Regions from separate parts of the Ottowia sp. VDI28 genome, predicted to be linked through region 2. Evidence: predicted binding sites of a transcription regulator. Region 2 holds the regulator's gene; the other holds the start of a gene.
What was found. The regulator NrdR, encoded in region 2, represses ribonucleotide reductase genes. The targets are predictions, from matches to a motif close to CACNANATNTNGTG.
Positions count from the first base shown of each region.

Region 1: a site for NrdR is predicted at 2,860-2,873, ahead of WJU18_RS25590 (ribonucleoside-diphosphate reductase subunit alpha). Genes of this name have one in related genera too.

Region 1 is NZ_CP149820.1:5,368,726-5,374,314, forward strand. It holds gene WJU18_RS25575 (two-component system sensor histidine kinase NtrB) at 1-7, shown strand, start outside; partial or broken gene WJU18_RS25580 (sigma-54-dependent transcriptional regulator) at 108-1,633, shown strand; partial or broken gene ampD (1,6-anhydro-N-acetylmuramyl-L-alanine amidase AmpD) at 1,630-2,213, shown strand; gene WJU18_RS25590 (ribonucleoside-diphosphate reductase subunit alpha) at 2,982-5,589, shown strand, end outside.
Region 2 is NZ_CP149820.1:4,855,964-4,861,552, reverse strand. It holds gene WJU18_RS23155 (ABC transporter substrate-binding protein) at 1-107, shown strand, start outside; gene WJU18_RS23150 (ABC transporter ATP-binding protein) at 110-880, shown strand; gene WJU18_RS23145 (ABC transporter permease) at 877-1,755, shown strand; gene WJU18_RS23140 (gamma-glutamyltransferase) at 1,752-3,281, shown strand; gene nrdR (transcriptional regulator NrdR) at 3,296-3,745, opposite strand; gene glyA (serine hydroxymethyltransferase) at 3,931-5,175, opposite strand; gene WJU18_RS23125 (TonB-dependent receptor plug domain-containing protein) at 5,586-5,589, shown strand, end outside.

The DNA of each region.
Region 1 (5,589 bases), 510 kb from region 2:
ACTCTAAGAACGTGTTCACGATCTAAAGACCTCCACGCCATGACCAATGGCCCCACTTACACCCAGCCGCGCAGCGCCGTCAAGGCTACGCCGCGAGCTTATTCGCCATGAGCGCCACTTCATCCTTTCCCGCGCCGGCACACGTGCTGGTCGTCGACGACGAGCCCGACCTTCGCACGCTCTATGAACTGACCTTGCTGCGCGAAGGCCATCGCGTGCAGGCGGCCGGCACCCTGGCCGAAGCACGCGGACAACTGGATCAGCAGCGCTTCGACATCATCATCACCGATATGCGCCTGCCGGATGGCCTGGGGCTGGAGCTGCTGCGCGAAATCACTGCGGCGCGGCGGCAGGAGCGCAGCATCATGATCACCGCGTATGGATCGGCCGAGAACGCGGTGGAAGCGCTGAAGGCCGGCGCTTTCGACTATCTGACCAAACCGGTGGATCTCAAGCAGTTCCGCGCCGTGGTGGCCTCGGCGCTGCAACCGCCCAGCGCCGCGCCAACCGCCCCCGCTGTGCCCCTGAACCTGCCCATCCATACGCCCGCCCAGTCGAATGCAGCCTCGGTCCCCCCAGCCAGCGACACCGCCGGCACCGCGCTGGCGCGATTGGTCGGCGAGTCCGCCGCCATGCGCGGCGTCAAGCAGCGCATCGCCAAGGTCGCCACCAGCATGGCCCCGGTGTTGGTACAGGGCGAATCCGGCACGGGCAAGGAACTGGTGGCCGTGGCCATCCACGCCTGCAGCCATCGCGGCACGGGGCCGTTCGTCCCGGTCAACTGCGGTGCCATTCCCGAGAGTCTTCTGGAAGCCGAATTCTTCGGTGCCCGCAAGGGCTCCTATACCGGCTCGGTGCAAGACCGCGAAGGTTTTTTCAGGCCGCGCGCGGCGGCACGCTGTTCCTGGATGAAATCGGCGACCTGCCGATGGCCATGCAAGCCAAATTGCTGCGAGCCATTCAGGAGCGGCGCATCCGTCCGCTTGGCGAAACACAGGAAGAACCGGTGGATGTGCGTATCGTGAGCGCCACCCACAAGGATCTGGCGGCGGAAGTGCAGGCTGGCCGCTTCAGGCAGGACTTGTTCTACCGCCTCAACGTGATCGAGATCCTCGTGCCGCCGCTGCGCGAGCGCCGCGAAGACCTGCCCTCGCTGTGCCAGGCCTTGCTCGCGCGCATCGCCGCTGATTCAGGCATTCCGGCTCCCCCAGTCTCACAGCGTCTGCTGCAGGAAGTGAATGAAGCGCCGCTGCGCGGCAATGTACGCGAACTCGAGAACTTGTTGCACCGCGCGCTCGCGCTGGGTGATGGCAGCGAATCCGGTCTCGACGATCTGTTGGCGGCGCCCCCGAGGATGGCCCCGCCACCGGCCGAGCCCGCTGCATTCGCGGCCTCCGTAGACCCCGGCCCCAGCGCATGCCCCATCCCCAACGATCTACAAGCCTGGCTCGACGGCCAGGAAAAGGACATGCTCGTGCGCGCGCTCGACGAAACCGGCTTCAACCGCACGGCCGCGGCCACGCGCCTGGGGCTCAATCTGCGCCAGATACGCTACCGGATGGCGCGCCTGGGCATCACGGCGCCAGGCGGCAGCGACGCCGGCGACGACAATGACCCTGGAAACGGCAGTTGAGCACACCTGAAGCCTCTTCCGCGTTATGGGATGCGGGCTGGTACCGGCACGCGCGCCTTCTGCGCTCGCCCAATTTCGGCCCTCGCCCCGCGGGCATGGATATCAGCCTGATCGTCGTGCATTCCATCAGCCTGCCCCCGGGCAATTCGGAGGAGAGAACGTACAAGCGCTCTTCACCAACACCCTCGACTGGAGCGCACACCCTTACTTCGAGCTCATTCGCGGTATCGAGGTATCGGCTCATTTCTATATACGCAGGGATGGCGCCCTGTGGCAGTTCGTCAGCTGCGACGACCGCGCCTGGCATGCCGGCGCCTCAAGCCACGGTGGCCGCCTGAACTGCAATGATTTTTCCATTGGGATCGAACTGGAAGGCCTTGAGGGTGGCGCGTTCGAGCCGATGCAGTATGAAACCCTGGCCAGCCTCAGCGCGGCCGTCGCCGGCCAGTATCCGATCAATGCCATCGCCGGCCATGAGCATGTAGCCCCCGGCCGCAAGCAGGATCCAGGTCCGGGGTTTGATTGGCCATTGCTGCAGCGCACATTGGGCTGGCCGGCTGAGCAGTTTCCTGTGCGCTGAGAAGCCGGGCGCGGGGAGTAGCAGCGGTCAAGAGGTGGCGCGGTGAAAGCCCCTCCCTAACCCTCCCCCAACGGGGGAGGGAACAAGACCACCGAGCGTAGCGAGGTCTGTTGATTCGCGGGCCGAGCGCAGCGATGGCCCGAGCCGGGCCCCCACCCCTCTGCCCGCGCTGAGAAGCGCAGGGCAAGGGGCGGGCAAGGGCACTGCAAGATGCCCTTGCTTCGTGCTCTAGCTTGCTGCAGCTGTTTGAGCGGCGTGAACGTAGTGAACATAGCGAGTTCTGCAGCACCGCCCCTTGACCGAGCATCGCAGGCTGCCCGGAGCGCAGCGCAGGGACGCGGGCAGTGGGGTCGCCTTTCTTTGGCCTACGTTTCTTTGGCGACGCAAAGAAAGGTAGGTGCACTGCCGGGGGCAATCCCGGCCTCCGACCTCAGATCAAATAGCTGAAGGTCATCAGGGAGCAGAAGGCCGTTCTGATCGACCTCCAGTGAAAGCCCTCACCCCAACCCTCTCCCAGAGGGAGAGGGAGAAGAAGAGAGAGAGAAGAAGAAAGATTCAAAAGAAAAACGTATCAAATTTTCTCTAACGCTCTTTTTCACGCCTCTTAGTAGATACACTACAGATAGTGGCTTGAACTCAAAGCCGACACTATATATAGTGTGTATTTGAACCCCGCGTTGAACACCCAAAAAGCGCCCACCCAAGCAGTGGCCGCCTCGAACTCATCTGCACCACAACGCCACAACAACGCTTTACCGAGAGGATCTCATGCAAACAGCCCATGGCACCGCGCCCGCCCATTCCCCCCGCCTCCAAGCAGCAGAAGACCACTCCTCCAGCGCCCCGAACGCTGGGAAAGCACTCACCAGCTACCAGATCATGCGGCGCAATGGCGCCGTTGTCGCTTTTGAGCCCAGCAAAATTGCCGTGGCCATGATGAAGGCCTTCCTGGCTGTCCATGGCACGCAAGGCGCGGCCTCCGCCAGCGTGCGCGAGGTCGTCGACGGCCTCACGCAAACCGTGGTGCGGGCCCTGATGCGCTCGCGTCCGGGCGGCGGCACCTTTCATATTGAAGACGTTCAGGACCAGGTCGAGCTCGGCCTCATGCGCGGCGGCCACCATGAAGTCGCCCGCGCCTACGTGCTCTACCGTGAGCGCCGCACGCAGGAGCGCGCGCAGCACAAGGCCGAAGAAGCCGCCATCCAGGCGCCTGTGCTCCACGTCATCGACAAGGGCGAGCGCGTCGCGCTCGACATGCAGGCACTGAAAGTGCTCGTCGACCAGGCCTGCGCCAACCTCGGCACTGAAGTCCAGGGCGCCCCCATCCTCACGGAAACCCTGCGCAACCTGTATGACGGCGTGCCCGTGGAAGAAGTCTACAAGGCCGCCATCCTGGCCGCCCGCACGCTGATCGAGAAAGAGCCCGACTACACCTACGTCACCGCCCGCCTGCTGCTGCACACCATCGCCAAGGAAATCCTGGGCGAAACCGTGAGCCTCACGCAACTGGCCGAGCGCTACGCCGACTACTTTCCGCAGTTCATCAAGAAGGGCATCGAAGGCGGCCTGCTGGACGAGCGCCTGCAGCAGTTCGATCTGGCCCGCCTGGGCGCGGCCCTCAAGCCCGAGCGCGACCTGAAGTTCGACTACCTGGGTCTGCAAACGCTCTATGACCGCTACTTCCTGCACCTGCGCAAGATCCGCATCGAGCTGCCCCAGGCCTTCTTCATGCGAGTGGCCATGGGCCTGTCGCTGAACGAGATCGACCGCGAAGCGCGCGCTATCGAGTTCTACGAAATCCTGTCCTCGTTCGACTTCATGAGCAGCACCCCCACGCTGTTCAACAGCGGCACGCTGCGCTCGCAGCTCTCCTCGTGCTACCTGACCACGGTGCCTGACGATCTCGACGGCATCTACGAATCCATCAAGGAAAACGCGCTGCTCTCCAAATTCGCTGGCGGACTGGGCAACGACTGGACGCGCGTGCGCGCCCTCGGCAGCCACATCAAAGGCACCAACGGCGAATCGCAGGGCGTGGTTCCGTTCCTGAAAGTGGTCAACGACACCGCCGTGGCCGTCAACCAGGGCGGCAAGCGCAAAGGCGCCGTCTGCACCTACCTGGAAACCTGGCACCTCGACATCGAGGAATTCCTGGAGCTGCGCAAGAACACCGGCGATGACCGCCGCCGCACCCACGACATGAACACCGCTAACTGGATTCCGGACCTGTTCATGCGGCGCGTCATGGAAAAAGGCGAGTGGACGCTGTTCTCCCCCGCCGACGTGCCCGACCTGCACGACAAATTCGGCGCCGACTTCGAGCAGGCCTATACCGCCTACGAGGAGCGCGCGCGGCGCGGCGAGATCAAACCCAGCAAGGCGCTGCCGGCCGTTGATCTGTGGCGCAAGATGCTCTCGATGCTGTTCGAGACCGGCCACCCCTGGATCACCTTCAAGGACGCCTGCAACGTGCGCAGCCCGCAGCAGCACGCCGGTGTCGTGCACTCCAGCAACCTCTGCACAGAGATCACGCTCAACACCAGCGACACCGAGACCGCCGTCTGCAATCTGGGCTCGGTCAACCTCCTGCAACACCTGAAAGATGGCGGCATCGATCACGCCAAGCTCCAGCGCACCGTGACCACGGCCATGCGCATGCTCGACAACGTGATCGACATCAACTACTACGCCGTCAAGAAAGCGCGCGACTCCAACATGCGCCACCGCCCCGTCGGCCTCGGCATCATGGGCTTCCAGGATGCGCTGTATGAACTGCGCATCGCCTACGGTTCGCCCGAAGCGGTGGCCTTCGCAGACCAATCCATGGAAGCCGTGTGCTACCAGGCCTACTGGGCCTCCACCGAGCTCGCGGCCGAGCGCGGACGCTACTCCAGCTACCACGGCTCGCTGTGGGACAAAGGCATCCTGCCCCCCGACACGCTCGATCTGCTGGCTCAGGCCCGCGGCGGGTATGTCGAAGTCGATCGCTCCTCCACCCTCGATTGGGATGCGCTTCGCCGCAAGATCGCGCAAGACGGCATGCGCAACTCCAACTGCGTCGCTATCGCACCCACGGCCACCATCTCCAACATCGTCGGCGTCGATGCCTCCATCGAGCCGTGCTTCGGCAACCTCTCGGTCAAGAGCAACCTCTCCGGCGAGTTCACCGTCATCAACCATTACCTGGTCAAGGACTTGAAGCGCCTGGGCCTGTGGGACGACGTGATGGTGATGGATCTCAAGCACTTCGATGGTTCGCTCGCGCCCATCGACCGTGTGCCGCAGGAGATCAAGGCGCTCTACGCCACTGCATTCGAAGTCGAGCCGCAATGGCTGGTGGAAGCCGCATCACGGCGCCAGAAGTGGATCGATCAGG
Region 2 (5,589 bases):
TTTTTCGCCAGGCTGGCAAGCTCTCCTATCGCAAACCACTGGACTGGGCGGCGCTCTATCCGGGCGAGGTGGCTGCCAAGGCCGCGGCGCTGCTGGACAAGAGGTAACCATGGCCAGCAGCGCAATCACGGCCACGAATCTCTCACACGCCTATTACGACGAGCGGCAGCAACGCTCCGTGGTGGCTTTGAGCGGGGTGTCCTTTTCAGTGGCGGAGGGTGAATTCGTTTCCATCGTCGGTCCTTCGGGCTGTGGCAAGAGTACGCTGCTGCGCTTGCTCGCGGGCTTGGAGTCGGTGGTCATGGGCGACATCACCGTGAGCGGCGGGCGGCCGGGTATGGTCTTTCAGGACCAATCCCTGTTTCCCTGGCTCACGGTGGAAGAGAACGTGGCCTATCCGCTTCGGGTCGCGGGTGCTGCAGCCGCACAATGGGCCGAGCCTGTGGCGCGCTTGCTTGAACTGTGCGGGCTGGCCGATTTCCGGCGCGCTTATCCGCATCAGCTCTCGGGCGGCATGAAGCAGCGTGCCGCGGTGGCGCGCGCTCTGGCCGCGGATCGGCCGGTGCTGCTCATGGATGAGCCTTTCGGCGCGCTCGACGAGCAAACCCGTCTGTTACTGCAGCAGGAGCTTCTGCGCGTCTGGGAGCGAAGCGGAAAAACGGTGGTGTTCATCACGCATAGCGTGGAGGAGGCGCTAGTGCTTTCTGACCGCGTGCTCGTGATGTCTCACCGGCCAGGACGAATGCTGCAGCACATCGTGGTGCCCTTTGAGCGTCCGCGCAATGTCATCGAATTGCGGCGCTCGCCGCGGTTTGGTGAGTTGAGCTACGAAATCTGGCGCCTGCTTGGCCTTTCGCACGACAACCGGGAGGCCGCATGAGCGCCAGTACCACCAGCACTGTCCGGCAGGAGCGCACCGCGCCGCTGTCTTCGACAGAGGCCGGCGTGGAGCAGGAAACAGATCGCTTGCACAGGCTTGTGTGCCCTTCACGGGCGGAAAAACTGGCAGAGATCGCGGCCATGTTCAGCCCGATACTGCTGCTTGCAATGTGGGAAGCTGTTTGCCGACTGGGCTGGCTTGACGTGCGCTTTTTCCCACCCCCAAGCGCCATTTTCGATACCTTCCTGGAGGATCTCGGCAATGGCGAAATTGCTGCACATACCCGTGCTACCTTGTGGCGAGTAGGCATAGGCTTCGTGATGGGCATGCTGCCCGCAGTAGTGTTAGGCCTCTGGCTCGGGTTGTACAAATGGCCTCGGCTCGTGCTCACGCCAATATTCAGCACGCTTTACACGGTGCCGAAGGTCGCCATTTTTCCGCTGCTGCTACTGCTTTTCGGTTTGGGCGATGCCTCCAAGTTCATGCTTGTGGCGATCGGGGTGTTTTTCCTCGTCTTTTTCAGCACATTGAGTGGTGTGCTGCAGATTCCCCCGATCTACTTCGACGTGGCGAGCAACGCAGGGGCTTCGCTCCGGCAGAAGCTTTCGGGCATTGCGCTGCCGGCAACTCTGCCCAACATTTTTACGGGTATCAAGCTGGGCATCGGCCACGCTTTCGTGCTGATCGCAGCTTCAGAGTTCATTGGCGCCAAAAGCGGGATTGGCTATTACATCTGGACTTCCTGGCAGCTCTTCTCCATCTCGCGCATGTTCGTGGGTATCGTGCTGATTTCGCTATTCGGATACCTGTCGATCATGCTGGTCGAGCAGATTCAACGGCGACTCGTTCCTTACGCTGCAACGGATCGACGATGAGTTCGATAACCCCATATCCGGCGAGCTTCGCGCGCGGCCGGCGCTTCGCTGTGGCTGCTGGGCATCCCGCAGCGGCCGAAGCAGCCTCTGCGGTGATGCGGGAGGGCGGCAACGTGGCCGATGCGGCCGTCGCGGCATCGGCGATGCTGGCGGTGGCGCTTCCGCATGCCAACAGCATTGGTGGCGACATGCTCGGCCTTTACCGGGACGCAGCGACTGGCATGATTCACGGCCTTGACGCCGCGGGAGTGGCTCCTTCGGGAGCGACTCCGGAAGCGTTCCCGGAAGGGATTCCGCGGCGGGGCGCGCGAGCTTCGGTGGTCCCTGGCATCGTCTCAGGGTGGAGCCTGCTGCATACCCGCTTTGGCCGGATGGCATGGGCTGATGTGCTTTCGGCGGCGGTGAGCGGTGCTGCGAGCGGTATTCCCAGGGCTTCCGGCATGCGCGAGTTCGTGGTTGAGTGTCGTGCCAATCTGGCCGCCGATCCCGGTTGCAGGGGGCTTTTCATGGCTGGCGGCGGCGCCGAACCCATGCTGTACCAGCCCGCGCTCGGAGAAAGCCTTTCCCGCATTGCGCGATACGGTGCCGGCGAATTTTATGATGGACAACTGGCGGATCGCTTCTCGGATTTCGTGGAGCGCGCTGGCGGCTTGATTACACGCGAGGATCTTAGGCGTTATCAGGCACGGTGGACGATACCGCTGGAAGGTCACTACCGCGGCCATCAGGTGCACGTACTGCCTCCGAGCAGTTTTGGGCTGTTGCTCCTGATGCAACTGGCTGGGCTCGAAACCGTACCATCGTCATTGCCGGCGCCTGCCAGGCTTGAAGCCCAACTGCAGGCCATGCGCGCAGCCTTCGTGCTTGGCGAGGGCCTGGTCCATGACGGCAAGCCCTCCTTGAGCCAAACCCAGCTAAGCCCTCTGCTGGATGCAATGCGGCAAGCGATGCGCGAGCCCCTCGATACACCGCAGGAACTCCCTGGTGGCACGGCTTGTGTGGTGGCTGGCGATGCCGATGGCAATCTGGCAGTGCTGGTACAAAGTGTCTTCCGTCCATTCGGTGCAGCGTGCCTCGATGCTGAAACAGGTATCCTGATGAACAATCGCATGCTCGGCTTCAGCGCGGTACCGGGCGGCCCGAATTGCGTGGCGCCGGGCAAACGCCCGCGGCACACACTGTGCCCAGTGCTCGTGATGCGTGATGGCTTGCCAAGATGGGCTCTGGCATCCCCCGGGGGCTTGAGCCAGACGGCTACGCTCGCTCAAGTGCTCTCTGGCCTGGTCGATCAGGGGCTGACGCCCGCAAAAGCCGTCGCGCAGCCGCGTTGGTGCTTGAGCCGCGAACGCGAGGTGCTGATCGAGCAACACTATCCGTGTGGAATAGGGACGGGCGAGACGGGCGGATTGAAGGTCCGCGATGATCCTTACGCCTTTGGCTCTGCGAAGGTTGTGGAGTGGAGCCTGGGCGGCGGCCTGATAGCGGCTGCAGATGGCCGCCGCAATGCGAAAGCTACCGCAATTTGAGGCGGGAGGCCTGACTAGCGCCGAACTTCGTCCACCAGCGCACGAAACTCGTCGATATCCTCGAAGCTGCGGTACACGCTGGCAAAGCGCACGTAAGCCACTTTGTCGAGCTTCTTGAGCTCTCGCATCACCAGTTCGCCAATGCGGGAGGAGGGGAGTTCCCGCGCGGCGGCGGCGAGGAGCTTTTCTTCGATGCGCTCGATGGCGGTATCCTGCTGCTCCGTGCTGACCGGGCGTTTGCGCAGAGCCAGGTCGAGTGAGGCCTGGAGCTTGGCTCGCGCGTAAGGCACGCGCCGGCCGTCCTTCTTGACGATGGAAGGAAAGCTGAGGTCCGGCCGCTCGTAAGTCGTGAAGCGCTTGGCGCAGTGCGCGCATTGGCGGCGGCGGCGGATGAAGTCGCCTTCATCGGAGATGCGGGAGTCGACTACCTGCGTCTCGGTGTGAGCACAAAAAGGGCACTTCATCCGCAGTTTACCTCTTGGTTAACCATTGCAATCTGCCCTGGCCGCGTGAGCGGAAGGGCCGCAGAGCAGGCCATACGTCGAACGCCGTGGACGGACCTGAGCCGGCCATTGGCGTTGTCCCCCTCCCGAAGAGTAAGGGGGCGCCCGGCGTAGGGGAAGGCGCCGAAGGCCACTCAGGGGGTGCTTCATCCGTACACAGGGAAGCGCTTGGTCAGTTCGGCGACCTTGGCGCGGACCGTGTTCAGGTTGGCTTCGTCGCGCGGGTTGTCCAGCACGTCGGCCACCAGATTGGCGGTGATGCGGGCTTCCTCTTCCTTGAAACCACGGGTGGTCATGGCGGGGGTGCCGATACGCACGCCGCTGGTCACCATGGGCTTCTCCGGGTCGTTGGGAATGGCGTTCTTGTTGATCGTCATGTGCGCGGCACCGAGAACAGCTTCAGCTTCCTTGCCGGTGATGTTCTTGGAGCGCAGATCGACCAGCATGACGTGGCTTTCGGTGCCGCCGCTCACGATGCGCAGGCCGCGCTGGATCAGCGTTTCGGCCACGACTTGGGCGTTCTTGCGCACCTGCAGCGCATACTGCTTGAACTCGGGTGAGAGCGCTTCCTTGAAGGCGATGGCCTTGGCAGCGATGATGTGCATCAACGGGCCGCCTTGCAGGCCGGGGAACACAGCGCTGTTGATGGCTTTTTCGTGCTCGGCCTTCATCAGGATGAAGCCGGAGCGGGGGCCTCGCAGGCTCTTGTGCGTGGTACTGGTGACCACGTCGGCGTGCGGCACGGGGTTGGGGTATTGGCCGCCAGCGATCAAGCCGGCGTAGTGCGCCATGTCGACCATGAAGACGGCGCCAACATCCTTGGCTACCTTGGCGAAGCGCTCGAAATCAATGGACAGGGAGTAGGCGCTGGCACCGGCAACGATCAGTTTCGGCTTGTGCTCGTGCGCTTTTTTCTCCATCGCGTCGTAGTCAATGGCTTCCTGTGCGTTCAGGCCATAGCTGACGACGTTGAACCACTTGCCGCTCATGTTGAGAGGCATGCCGTGCGTGAGGTGGCCGCCTTCAGCCAGGCTCATGCCCATGATGGTGTCGCCGGGCTTCAGGAATGCCAGGAACACGGCTTCGTTGGCCGACGCGCCACAGTGGGGCTGGACGTTGGCGGCATCGGCGCCGAAGAGCTGCTTGACGCGGTCGATGGCCAGTTGCTCCACCACGTCGACGTATTCGCAGCCGCCGTAGTAGCGGCGGCCTGGGTAGCCCTCAGCGTATTTGTTGGTGAGCTGCGTGCCGGCGGCAGCCAGCACGGCAGGGGAGGCGTAGTTTTCGCTGGCGATCAGCTCAATGTGATCTTCCTGGCGTTGGTGCTCGGCCTGAACGGCGGCCCAGACATCGGGATCGGTTTGTTCGATGAGATTTTTGCGGTCGTACATGATGTGGCAGTCCTTCGGTGGAAGGGAACGTCCCCAGAGATGCTCTTCATGACTTACGAAGAACGTCTCTTGCGGGCTGCCCAGGCGAACGGCTGGAACACCAGTGCAGAAAAAGCCTGCCGGCGGCGCGCTCCCCCGTGGTGTTCGGAGGCAGTTCTGCCCCGGTTCCACGTCGGTGCCTCCTTGGAGGACACCTATCGCCAGTTGCGCACGTTGGCAAGTTTAGCCGACGACCGAGGATCTTGGATGGCGAGGGTTTAGTTGGCGAGCATTCATGTTATATTTGGTAATAGGAATGATTCTTATTGACATTCCTATTTCCTTTCTCATTCGTGTAATGAGGCTTTCGTTTTCTGAGCATGCGCGTCTCTTGGCGCGCGCGTGCTGCCGAAATCCGCTGCTCATCCTTCATGT